2 regions of the Streptomyces sp. JH34 genome follow, and region 2 is predicted to be linked to the other one. Evidence: riboswitches for the same ligand, from Rfam matches in the RefSeq annotation. Region 2 holds a riboswitch; the other holds the start of a gene.

Region 1 (5,406 bases), 1.9 Mb from region 2:
CCGACCTGCCCGCCGACGTCCATGCCGAGCGGGCCGCCATGTCGACCAACCTGATCCTCCACACCTGCGCGGAGCGTGAACGCGCTCTCGCGGACAACACCTCCACGCCCCGCACGAACTGGCACGACACCGCCACCGGTCTGATCGACGCCGTCGTCGGACTCTGGACGGCACCGGTCACGCCCTGCCGCTGACCCCTCCCGACTCCGCCACGGCCCGTTCCTCCTTCCCTCCTTCTTCTCCCCGACCGTGTCCGGGACGGCCCGATCCGGGCTGCCCCGAACCGAGGACAGAGGCTCCATGACCCCCTCCCGCGTTCTCGTCGTCGGCGCTTCCGCAGCCGGACTGGCAACCGCTGAGGCACTGCGCCGCAAGGGCTACGGCGGCACGCTGACCCTGCTCGGCGGCGAACCGCACCCGCCCTACGACCGCCCTCCCCTCTCCAAGCAGGTCCTGGCCGGCAGCAGGACCCCCGACACGACCCGGCTGCGGGCCCCCGAAGCTCTGGCGGCCCTGGACGCCGAACTGCTCCTCGGTGACCCGGCGGTCCACCTCGACCCCCGGACCCGGACGGTGCGTACCGCGTCGGGGCGCGAACTGCGCGCCGACGCCGTCGTGGTCGCCACCGGACTGCGGGCCAGAACCCTGCCCGGCCGGACCGGCGCCGACGGAGTGCACGTACTGAGGACGCTCGACGACGCCCTCGCGCTGCGGTCCGGCCTGCTGGCCGCGCGGCGGCTCGTCGTGGTCGGTGAAGGAGTCCTCGGCTGCGAGATCGCCGCCACCGCGCGCACCATGGGCCTGGAGGTCACCCTGGCCGGCCCCAGGCCGGGGCCCATGCTCACCCAGTTCGGCCCCGTGGTGTCGGACCTGCTCGCCGCGCTGCACACCGGGAACGGCGTACACCTGCGGCTGGGTCACGCGGTGACCGGACTGACCACGGAACAGGGCCGGGTCACCGGAGTGCGTCTGGACACGGACGAGGTGCTGCCCGCCGACGTGGTGGTCGTCGCCATCGGGGGAGACCCCGCCACCGGCTGGCTGGAGGGCAGCGGGCTGCGCGTCGACGACGGAATCGTCTGCGACTCCCGCTGCCGGGCGGCTGAGGGGATCTACGCCGTCGGGGACGTGGCCTCCTGGCACCACGAACTCCTCGACGCACCCATGCGCCTGGAGAACCGTACGAACGCCACGGAACAGGCCATGGCCGTCGCCGACAACATCCTCGGCGCCGACCGGCCCTACGTCCCCGTGCCCTATTTCTGGACCGACCAGTTCGACGCCCGCGTCCAGGCCCACGGCCTGCTCGGGCCGGACGCCGACGTGACCGTCGTGGACGGCGATCCGGCCACCGGGCGTTTCGTCGCCCGCTACGAGCGCGACGGCAGGGTCACGGGCGTCCTCGGCTGGAGCATGCCCAAGCAGGCGCGACTGCGCCGCCAGGAGATCGGCGGCCCGGCCCCGACCCTCGAACCGTCCGCGCCGTGAAAGCGGCCGACGCCACGTCAGCCACCCGCACGACGAAGTGAGGAAGCGATGACCAGCACGGTATCCACGGAAGGGGCGCACGCGCCCTCGGCCCCGGAATTCCCGATGCCCCGGGCGGCGGGCTGTCCGTTCGACCCACCGCCCGCACTGAAGTCGGAGCAGGAACTGGGGTCGCTCAGGAAGGTCCGGCTGTGGGACGGGACCACACCCTGGCTGGTCACCCGCTACGCCGACCAGCGCGCCCTCCTCGCCGACCCGAGGATCAGCGCCGACGTCACCCGCCCCGGCTACCCGAGCCCCACGCCCTTGCGGGGGGCGAGCTTCAGCTTCATCCTCATGGACGACCCCGAACACGCCCGTCAGCGGCGGATGGTCACGGCTCCCTTCACCATCAAGCGGGTCGAGGCGATGCGCCCGGCCGTCCAGAAGATCGTGGACGGTCTGATCGACGACATGCTGGCGGGGCCCCCACGGGCCGACCTCGTCCAGGCCTTCGCCCTCCCCGTCCCCTCGCTCGTGATCTGCGAACTGCTCGGAGTGCCCTACACCGACCACGACTTCTTCCAGGAGAACAGCAAGACCCTCATCAGCCGCAGCGCGGCACCCGAGCAGCGGGGCGCGGCCCACGCCAACCTGACCGGCTATCTGGACGAGCTGATGGGCCACAAGATCGCCCGGCCCGCCGACGACCTCCTGTCAGGTCTCGGCACCCGCGTCGAGGCGGGGGAACTGTCCCGCCGGGAGGCGGCGGAGATGGGCGTGCTCCTGCTGCTGGCCGGACACGAGACCACCGCCAACATGATCGCTCTGGGCACCCTCGCCCTGCTCGAGCACCCCGACCAGCTCGCCCTGCTGCGCGGAACCGAGGACCCCAGGGCGGTCGCCGGCGCCGTCGAGGAACTGCTGCGCTACCTCAACATCACCCACGGGGGCCGCCGTCGCGTGGCCCTCGAGGACATCGAGATCGGCGGCGAGGTGATCCGGGCCGGTGAGGGGGTCATCGTGCCCAACGACATCGGCAACCGCGACCCCGAGGTCTTCACCGACCCGGACCGGCTCGACCTCGGGCGGGACGCCCGGCGCCATGTGGCCTTCGGTTTCGGCGTGCACCAGTGCCTCGGGCAGCCGCTGGCCCGCATGGAGCTGCAGGTCGTCTACAGCACCCTCTACCGGCGCGTCCCCACCCTGCGTCTGGACGCCCGCCTGGAGGAAGTGCCGTTCAAACACGACGGGTCCGTGTACGGCGTGTACGAACTGCCCGTGGCCTGGTGACCTCCCGGGCCACGGCCCCCACCCCACGACGGAACCCCGATGAAGGAGTGCTCATGAAAGTGACCCTCGACCAGGACAAGTGCGTGGCGTCCGGCCAGTGCGTGGTCGCCGCGGACGACGTGTTCGACCAGGACGACGACGGCATCGCCGTACTGCTCGATCCCGCGCCGCCGTCGGCCCGCGCCGACGACGTCCAGCAGGCCGCAGCCGTCTGCCCCGCCCTCGCCATCCGTATCCAGGACTGACGCGAGCGGCCCGCCCGGCGTACCGGGCGGGCCGGACGGGTCCTGCGGACCGGGGGAGCAGATCCTGCTGCTGCGGAGCACATCCCCGCGCGGTTCAGGACAGGGACCGCACCGTGGAAAGCCCCGAGCAGAGCAGCGTCCCGGCGCGGCGTACGACGCGCACCGGCACCCGGACGGCCGTCCCGCCGCCCCGCACGTCGTACACGCCTTCGCCGCCCGTCGGCTCCACGACGGGCGGCGAAGGCGTCCCCGGACACGAAGTGCGCCGGTCCGGACCGCCTTCGCCTTCTCCCCGGTGGAGGTCGGCCCCGGCGACCGTCGCTCCCCGGCCTTCTACCAGCCGCGCCAACGTCCGTCCCGGGCATCCGGGCATCCGGGCGCCGAGTGCCCCGGCGCGGTCCGCCCCGGGAGCGCGGCACCGGGCCGGCGCCTTCCTGCGGTCCGCTCAGTGCGGCTTCCAGCGGAGCTTGCCGCCCCCCACCCACCGGACGGCGGCCGGGTCGTCGAGATCGTGGACCGGGATGCCGGCTGTCGCGGCGGCGATCAGCACGTCCGTCATGGCGGTGGCGCTCCCGATGACCTCGCCGTCGATCTCCACGACACGGAAGGGCGGGTCCCCGGGCTGGACGGGCAGGACGGTGATCCGCGGGGCCGAGGTGTGGGGGTTCTCAGTCATGGCGGATCGGTTCCACGTCGGCGTTCCAGGTATGCGCGACGGTCCCACCCACAAGTCGCATGCCCGTTTTGATACGTTTTTAGAATTTGATCCTGTAATCCATAAAAGGCCATTTCGTGTGACCTGAACCGCTTCGCTCTGGAGCAAATCGCCCGAATCGGACTCCGTGACCAGGGTCACTTGATGCCGCCCTGACGCCCGGGAGCGGCGGTCGGTTCCCTTCTGCGCCAAGAGAACCGGTCGGCGCGGTGTGCGGTGGATTACATGAATTCCCGTGAATTGATCTTGCGAATGAATTTTGATCACCGAACCAGGCTTGTTCCTTTCCCTATTTCTCGCCTACGGTCACCATCACTCCGGGCGGAACGCCGAATCCTGCCGCCGCCCGATTACCCGACCACTTCTCGTACGGCAGGAGCGGGGGACCCAAGTAAGCGCCGATCCGGTTTCCGGAGCGGCTCGGGGTGAAGTCGCATTCGCGTGCGGCCGGGCATCTCCAGCCCGAACCCGACAGCTCACTTCGCAGGCGACGGAGAGGAAATCAGCATGCCCGAAAACGGTAAGCACCGTCGTTTCAGGACCAGTTCGCTCACACGCGGCATCATCGCCGTGACCACGGGTGGAGCTGCCCTGGCCCTCCCTCTGATCGGTGCGACCGGCGCCTTCGCGGCCCCGGCCCAGTCGCCCGCCGTCGCAAAGGCTGTGACGTCGACTGCCGCGACCGGCAAGGGAATTGCCGCGCAGAAGTCCGAGTCGACCAGCTATTCCGTGATCTTGGGTGACACCCTCGCCAAGATCGCTCGTGAGCATTCCGTCAACGGTGGCTGGAAGGCCCTTTACGAGGACAACCAGAAGGCTGTCGGTGGAAACCCGGACCTGATTCACCCCGGTCTGAAGCTGACCATCGGCGCCAAGGCCGGCAACAAGTCGGCGGACAAGGCGGAGAAGGCCGAATCCAAGGCATCCGCCTCCTCCGACCGTGCCGACAAGAGCGCTGACCGCGCCGACCGCTCTGAGCGCACGAGCACCTCCCTGGCCGCGGAGGGCGCCCCTGCCGCCACCGAGGCCACTCCCGCCGCCGAGCCGGTCAGCTACACGAACGACCTCGACGGCTGGATCAAGGAGTCGCTCGCCGTCATGGCGGAGCACGGCATCCCCGGCACCTACGAGGGCATCCACCGCAACATCATCCGTGAGTCCGCGGGCAACCCCCAGGCGATCAACGACTGGGACATCAACGCGATCAACGGTGTCCCGTCCAAGGGGCTGCTCCAGGTCATCGACCCGACCTTCCAGGCCTACCACGTGCCCGGTACGTCGATGGACAGCTACGACCCGGTCGCCAACATCACGGCCGCGTGCAACTACGCCGCGGACAAGTACGGTTCGATCGACAACGTCTTCGGGGCCTACTGAGTCCTGGACCAGGCGAAGCCTCCGGCACCCGGGTGTGTGACGGAGGGGCAGGGATGACGGGTGGTGCGGGTTCGGCGGAACCCGCACCACCCGCTTCTCGTTCTCCGGGACCGTTCGCGCCCGGGCCGTCGGATCGCCGTGTCGCGGGCAGCGGTGCAGCGGTGCGGCGGTGCAGTGGCGTCGCGGTGGAGGAGGCGGGCGATGCCCCGGCGACAGGCCCGTCGGAGCGAGGGTGACTGGTCTCGTACAGGTTCGTCGTCCATACTGCCCGCCGTGGAGCAGCGCATAGATTCGAAGACCAAGCCCGAG
Region 2 (5,406 bases):
CGCCCGTTTCCAGGCCGTGCACGAGGACATCGCCCGGGACTACGGGGCGGCCAGGGCGGCCGGCCTGGAGCCCGGCGGTGAGGAGGCGCAGGACATCGCGCGGCGGCACTGCGCCTGGCTGTCGGCGACGGCCGAGGTGACCCGTGCGTATGTGACGGGGCTCGGGGAGACGTACGTCGCCGATCCGCGCTTCGGGAGGAACTACGATCGCCACGGAGACGGAACTGCCGTCTTCGTACGGGATGCACTGACGATCTACGCGCAGCGCCGGCTCTCCGACTGACCTCCGGGGTGCGGGGCTCCGGCGCGCTCCTCCCTTCGGCCGATGGCGAGCCGCCGTCCGGCGCGGCTCCGGGCGGCCGGGGCGGGGCGCGGTACCGTCCGCAGCCGTGGGTGGACCGGGCGGGAGTACACAGGTGGGGAAGCGGGACGGACGGCGAGGGGGCGTTGCCGGGTACTCGCGTTCCCGGCGGTTCGTGCGCGCGCTGCCCGCCCTGATGATCTGTCTCGGGGTGGCCTTCGACATCAGTACGCCGGTCGAGGTCACCGCGGTGCCGCTCTTCGCCGCCGCCCCGCTGATCGCCGCCCCCTTCTTCTCGCTGGCCGGCACCGTCCGGGTCGCAGCGGCGGCGATCCTCGTCGTGCTCGCCATCCGGTTGTCGGACGGCGTGATCGCCGGGGTCGTACCGATCACTGATCTGCTCACCCTGGTGACCGTCGCCGCGCTCTCCCTCGTCATCAACCGCGTCGTGCGCCGCGGGAACGAGCAACTGGCCTCGGCCAGGGTCATCGCGGAGACCGCGATGCGCGCGGTGCTGCCGAAGCCCGAGGACCGGATCGGCGGGATGCTGGTCGCGGCGCGGTACGAGGCGGCCCAGGCGGACGAGTTCGTCGGCGGCGACCTGTTCGCCGTCGCGGACACGCCGCACGGGGTGCGCCTGGTCGTCGGGGACGTCCGGGGCAAGGGGCTGGACGCCGTGGCGGCGGTGGCCGTGGTGATCGGGGCGTTCCGGGAGGCCGCCGAGCAGGAGAGGTCGTTGGAGGGGGTGGCCCAGCGGCTTGAGCGGGCGCTGGCCCGGGAGGGCTCGCGGCGGGGCGGGCTCGACTCCATGGAGGGGTTCGTCACCGCCGTCCTGGCGGAGCTCCCGGTCGGCTCGGACACGCTGCGGGTCATCAACCGCGGACACCCGGAGCCGCTCGTGCTGCACCCGGACGGGGCGCTCGAGGTACTGGCGCCGACCACGCCCGCCCTGCCCCTCGGGATGGGGCTCGGCGCGTGGCCCGACCGTTCCGACGAGTGGACCCTGCCGGCCGGGGCGATGTTCCTGGCGTTCACCGACGGGCTCTCCGAGGCGCGGGACGGGGCGGGGGTCTTCTACGACCCGGCGGACCGGCTGCGCGGCCGGCTCTTCCCGGGGCCCGAGGAGCTGCTGTCCGCGCTCACCGACGACGTACGGCTGCACACGGGCGGACGGTCGACGGACGACCTGGCGCTGCTCGCCGTGGCCCGTCCGGCGAGGGGCCAGCAGGGGCGCCGGACCACCGTGAAGATCGTGCGGCGGGACAGTGAATGACCGGTCGCGACGGTCGGTAGTCGAAGGACCCCGCTCCGCATAACATTTGACGCACCGTCAGAAAGTGGCGGCCGGATCATGCGCACGCAACTCGCCCGTTTGCGCCCGTTTGACCCCTGTAAGTCCAGGCCAGGGGCGTGAACGATCTGTGGGAACAGCTTGGAATCGGACCCGGGTGTCTATTAACGTTCGATAACGCAGCGCGGTTGTACCCGCCGTCGCAAGAGACGGCACCGTGCGCAGCGCCGAATTCCGCAAGGGAACCGGGGAACCACCTACATGGGGTGAATCGGACACCTGTGTCTCGTGAGGGACGAAGGGGTCCGTAGGAGACCTTCCTGCTCCGAACCCGTCAGCTAACCCGGTAGGCGAGAAGGAAGGAAAGGAGTGCGCCCACGTGGCGTCCAATCAGCCTGCCCCCGAGGCCCCGTCACCCTTCAGGACCGACAGCTTCGGTGATGAGGGCAGGACTTGGGAGGAATGGAACCCCACCGAGGAGTCCATCCGTCCCGTACGCGGCCGGCATCGCGTAGCCAAGCAGCGCGGCCTCGCCCGTAGCTCCACCGTCCTCGGCGTCGGGGTCATCGCGGCCGTCGGCGCGGGTGGCATGGCCACCGCGCAGAGCAAGCCCCCGGTCTCCATCTCTCTTCCCGATTCCATCGCGGACAATCTTCCTGACGCCAAGTCCCTGCCCGGCGTGGGTGCGTTCATGTCCGGCGACTCCGACTCGGACCACGAGACGGTCGCCGCGGCCTCCCCCCTCACCACTGCGGGCATCACCGCAGCCGAGGCGGAGACGGGGACCACCGACGCGGGCGAGGCGCTGCGCGCCCGGATCCTCCAGCAGGCCGAGCAGCAGCAGGCCGGAGCCGACGCCGAGGCCAAGGCCGCGGAGGAGAAGGCCGCGGTCGAGGCGGCCGCGGCCCAGGCGGCGAAGCAGCAGAGCGTGGCCGAGGCCGAGGCAGCCGCCAAGAAGAAGGCGGCCGAAGAGGCGGCGAAGAAGAAGGCGGAGGCCGAGCGCCTCGCCAAGCTCGCAGCCAGCTACGCCGTCCCGACCTCGTCGTACTACATCAGCTCGACCTTCGGTCAGGCCGGTTCGATGTGGTCCTCCGGCCACCACACCGGGCTGGACTTCGCGGCCCCGACCGGGACCCCGGTCAAGGCCGTGCACAGCGGCACGGTGAAGTCGGCCGGCTACTCCGGTTCGTACGGCTACCGCACGGTCCTGGAGCTCGACGACGGCACCGAGGTCTGGTACTGCCACCAGTCCTCGATGGACGTGACCGCGGGCCAGAAGGTCACCACCGGCCAGACGATCGGCCGTGTCGGCGCGACCGGCAACGTGACGGGCGCTCACCTGCACCTGGAGATCCACACCGCGGACGGCGCGGGCATCGACCCGATGGCGTGGCTCCGCGGCAAGGGCCTCACGATCTGACTCCCGGGCCCTCCCGTCGGACCCGGACGGGGCGCACATGCCCGGCCCGGTCCGGGATCGCGAGCCACGGTCGGTCCTGGGTTTGCTCTCAGGGTCCGGTCCTGGGCTCGTTCCCCTGGTCCGGTCCCGCGCTCGGTCTCACGTTCCGCGGCCGCGCGCCGGTTCCGGGAAGGCCCGGTGGCGCGGGCACCTGGGCCGAACCGGATCACACATGCCCGGCGCGAGCCCGACCCGGTACGGACGCGACGCCCGGCAACGGCGATCGCCGCACCAGAACCCCGGCGGCCCTGACGCACAACCCCCCGACGTCAGGGCCGTCGGCCTGTCCGGGACCGCGGATCGAGAGCCCCGGCGCGGGCGGCCCGTGCGGGAGGCCCCGGGCGCGGCGCCGTCGGAACGGAATAGTTGCCTCCGCCCGCTGGTTGTCCCTGGGCATGACGTCTTTGCGCCCGCTCGGTTCCTCGAGCCTTCAGGTCTTTCCCCTCGCCCTCGGCGGCAACGTCTTCGGCTGGACCGCCGACGAGGAGCGGACGTTCGCCGTCCTCGACGCGTACGTCGCGGCCGGCGGCAACTTCATCGACACCGCCGACTCCTACTCCGCCTGGATCCCGGGCAACGAGGGCGGTGAGTCGGAGACTCTCATCGGCAGGTGGCTGGCGGCCCGCTCCCGCCGCGACGACGTCGTCATCGCCACCAAGGTCGGTGCCCACCCCTCGTACAAGGGGCTCTCGGCCACCACGATCAAGGCGGCGGCCGAGGCGTCGCTGCGCCGGCTCGGAACCGACCACATCGATCTGTACTACACGCACTTCGACGACGAGAGCGTCCCCGTCGAGGAGATCATCACGGCGCTCGACCAGCTGGTGAAGGCAGGGACGGTGCGGGAGATCGCCGCCTCCAACATCAGCCCCGAGCGCCTCCGGGCCTCCCTGGACTTCTCCGAGCGCGAGGGTCTGGCGCGTTATGTCGCGCTGCAGCCGCACTACAACCTGGTCTCGCGCGACACCTACGAGGGCCCCCTCCAGGACACGGCGGCCGCCGCCGGTCTCGCCGCGGTCCCGTACTTCGCGCTCGCCGCCGGATTCCTCACCGGCAAGTACCGGCCGGGGACGGCCGTCGAGAGCGCTCGGGCCGAGGGCGCCGGCAAGCACCTGGAGACCGAGCGCGGCCGCAAGGTGCTCGCGGCGCTCGACAGGATCGCTCAGGAGCACGACGCCGAGATCGCCACGGTCGCCCTCGCCTGGCTCGCCTCCCGGCCCACCGTGGTCGCGCCGATCGCCTCCGCGCGCACGGTGGAACAGCTGCCCGCGCTCGTGGCGGTGGCCGGCCTGCGGCTGACCGGGCCGGAGCTCGCGGAGCTGACCGAGGCCTCCGCCTGAGGCCACCCGCGCGGACGCCCCTGTGCGGGCGGCGGTGTTCGCCGTCCGCCTAAGGGCTGTCCCTGTAGGGGTTGTGGCCCCCGTAGTGCCGGTGCGGTGCGGGAAGCTGCCGCGGCGGCGGGCCGCCGTGGGGGTGGTGGCGCGGGAACGGGGGCGGCACGGGCGGCCGGTGGACGCGTAGCAGGCCCGTCGCGTGGGCCGCGTACGACAGGGCCGGTCCCGCGATCTCCCGGCGCTGCCAGAGGTGGTGCAGCAACTCCTGCTCGCGCAGGGCGAAGTCCGGGCCCGCGCCGTCGTGGCGGGCCCTCCGGCGCAGCATGGCCAGGGACGTCGCGAACGATTCGTACTCGGCGACGGCCCGGGCCGCGGCCTTGCCCCGGGCGCGGTCCGTATGGCTGTTCCAGTGCCTGGCCATGTCACGCGCCATGCCCCGTGCCCGCATCGAGGCCAGGGCGAGCGGCTCGGCGGGGGCCAGCCAGCCGGCCGCCGCGTACACCGGCAGCTCGGTGGAGAGCGTGCGCAGCTCCCGCCGGCGCGATGAGACCGCCAGCCAGGTCACCAGGCCGAAGGACGGCATCATGAAGGCGCCGTACACGAGGTAGAACCCGTACGGCCCGAAGGCCGACGAGCCGTTCCACAGGGCGTGCGTGCCCATGGCGAGGACGAGCCCGACCAGGGGCAGGACGACGCGGCGCACCCGGTGACGCGCGCCGCCGAGCGCGGCGATGCCGAAGCCGATCCCGGAGAGCACGGTGAACAGGGGGTGGGCGAACGGCGACATCACCACGCGTACGAAGAACGTCCCGGCGGTCACGGAGGCGAAGCCCGTGGTGCCGAGCTGCTGGTCCTCGCCGAAGGCGTTGCCCAGGTAGAGGATGTTCTCGGTGAAGGCGAAGCCGGTCGCGGTGAAGCCGGCGACCACGATGCCGTCGACGATTCCGCCGAACTGCCGTCTGCGGAAGAGGAAGATCAGCAGGATCGCGACGGCCTTCGCGCTCTCCTCGACGACCGGGGC

What was found. A riboswitch is a leader RNA that binds a small molecule or an ion and turns the genes downstream of it on or off. The one in region 2 is predicted to bind cyclic di-AMP.
Region 1: another riboswitch for cyclic di-AMP. It lies ahead of LWJ43_RS07025 (transglycosylase SLT domain-containing protein); the one in region 2 lies ahead of LWJ43_RS15260 (M23 family metallopeptidase).

The regions. Positions count from the first base shown of each region.
Region 1 is NZ_JAJSOO010000001.1:1,592,614-1,598,019, reverse strand. It holds gene LWJ43_RS07055 (TetR/AcrR family transcriptional regulator) at 1-194, shown strand, start outside; gene LWJ43_RS07050 (NAD(P)/FAD-dependent oxidoreductase) at 301-1,488, shown strand; gene LWJ43_RS07045 (cytochrome P450) at 1,537-2,760, shown strand; gene LWJ43_RS07040 (ferredoxin) at 2,814-3,005, shown strand; gene LWJ43_RS07035 (hypothetical protein) at 3,100-3,234, opposite strand; gene LWJ43_RS07030 (hypothetical protein) at 3,451-3,681, opposite strand; cyclic di-AMP (ydaO/yuaA leader) riboswitch at 4,066-4,225, shown strand; gene LWJ43_RS07025 (transglycosylase SLT domain-containing protein) at 4,228-5,097, shown strand; gene LWJ43_RS07020 (hypothetical protein) at 5,371-5,406, shown strand, end outside.
Region 2 is NZ_JAJSOO010000001.1:3,444,649-3,450,054, reverse strand. It holds gene LWJ43_RS15270 (MerR family transcriptional regulator) at 1-283, shown strand, start outside; gene LWJ43_RS15265 (PP2C family protein-serine/threonine phosphatase) at 417-1,574, shown strand; cyclic di-AMP (ydaO/yuaA leader) riboswitch at 1,808-1,960, shown strand; gene LWJ43_RS15260 (M23 family metallopeptidase) at 1,972-3,012, shown strand; gene LWJ43_RS15255 (aldo/keto reductase) at 3,447-4,391, shown strand; gene LWJ43_RS15250 (PrsW family intramembrane metalloprotease) at 4,441-5,406, opposite strand, start outside.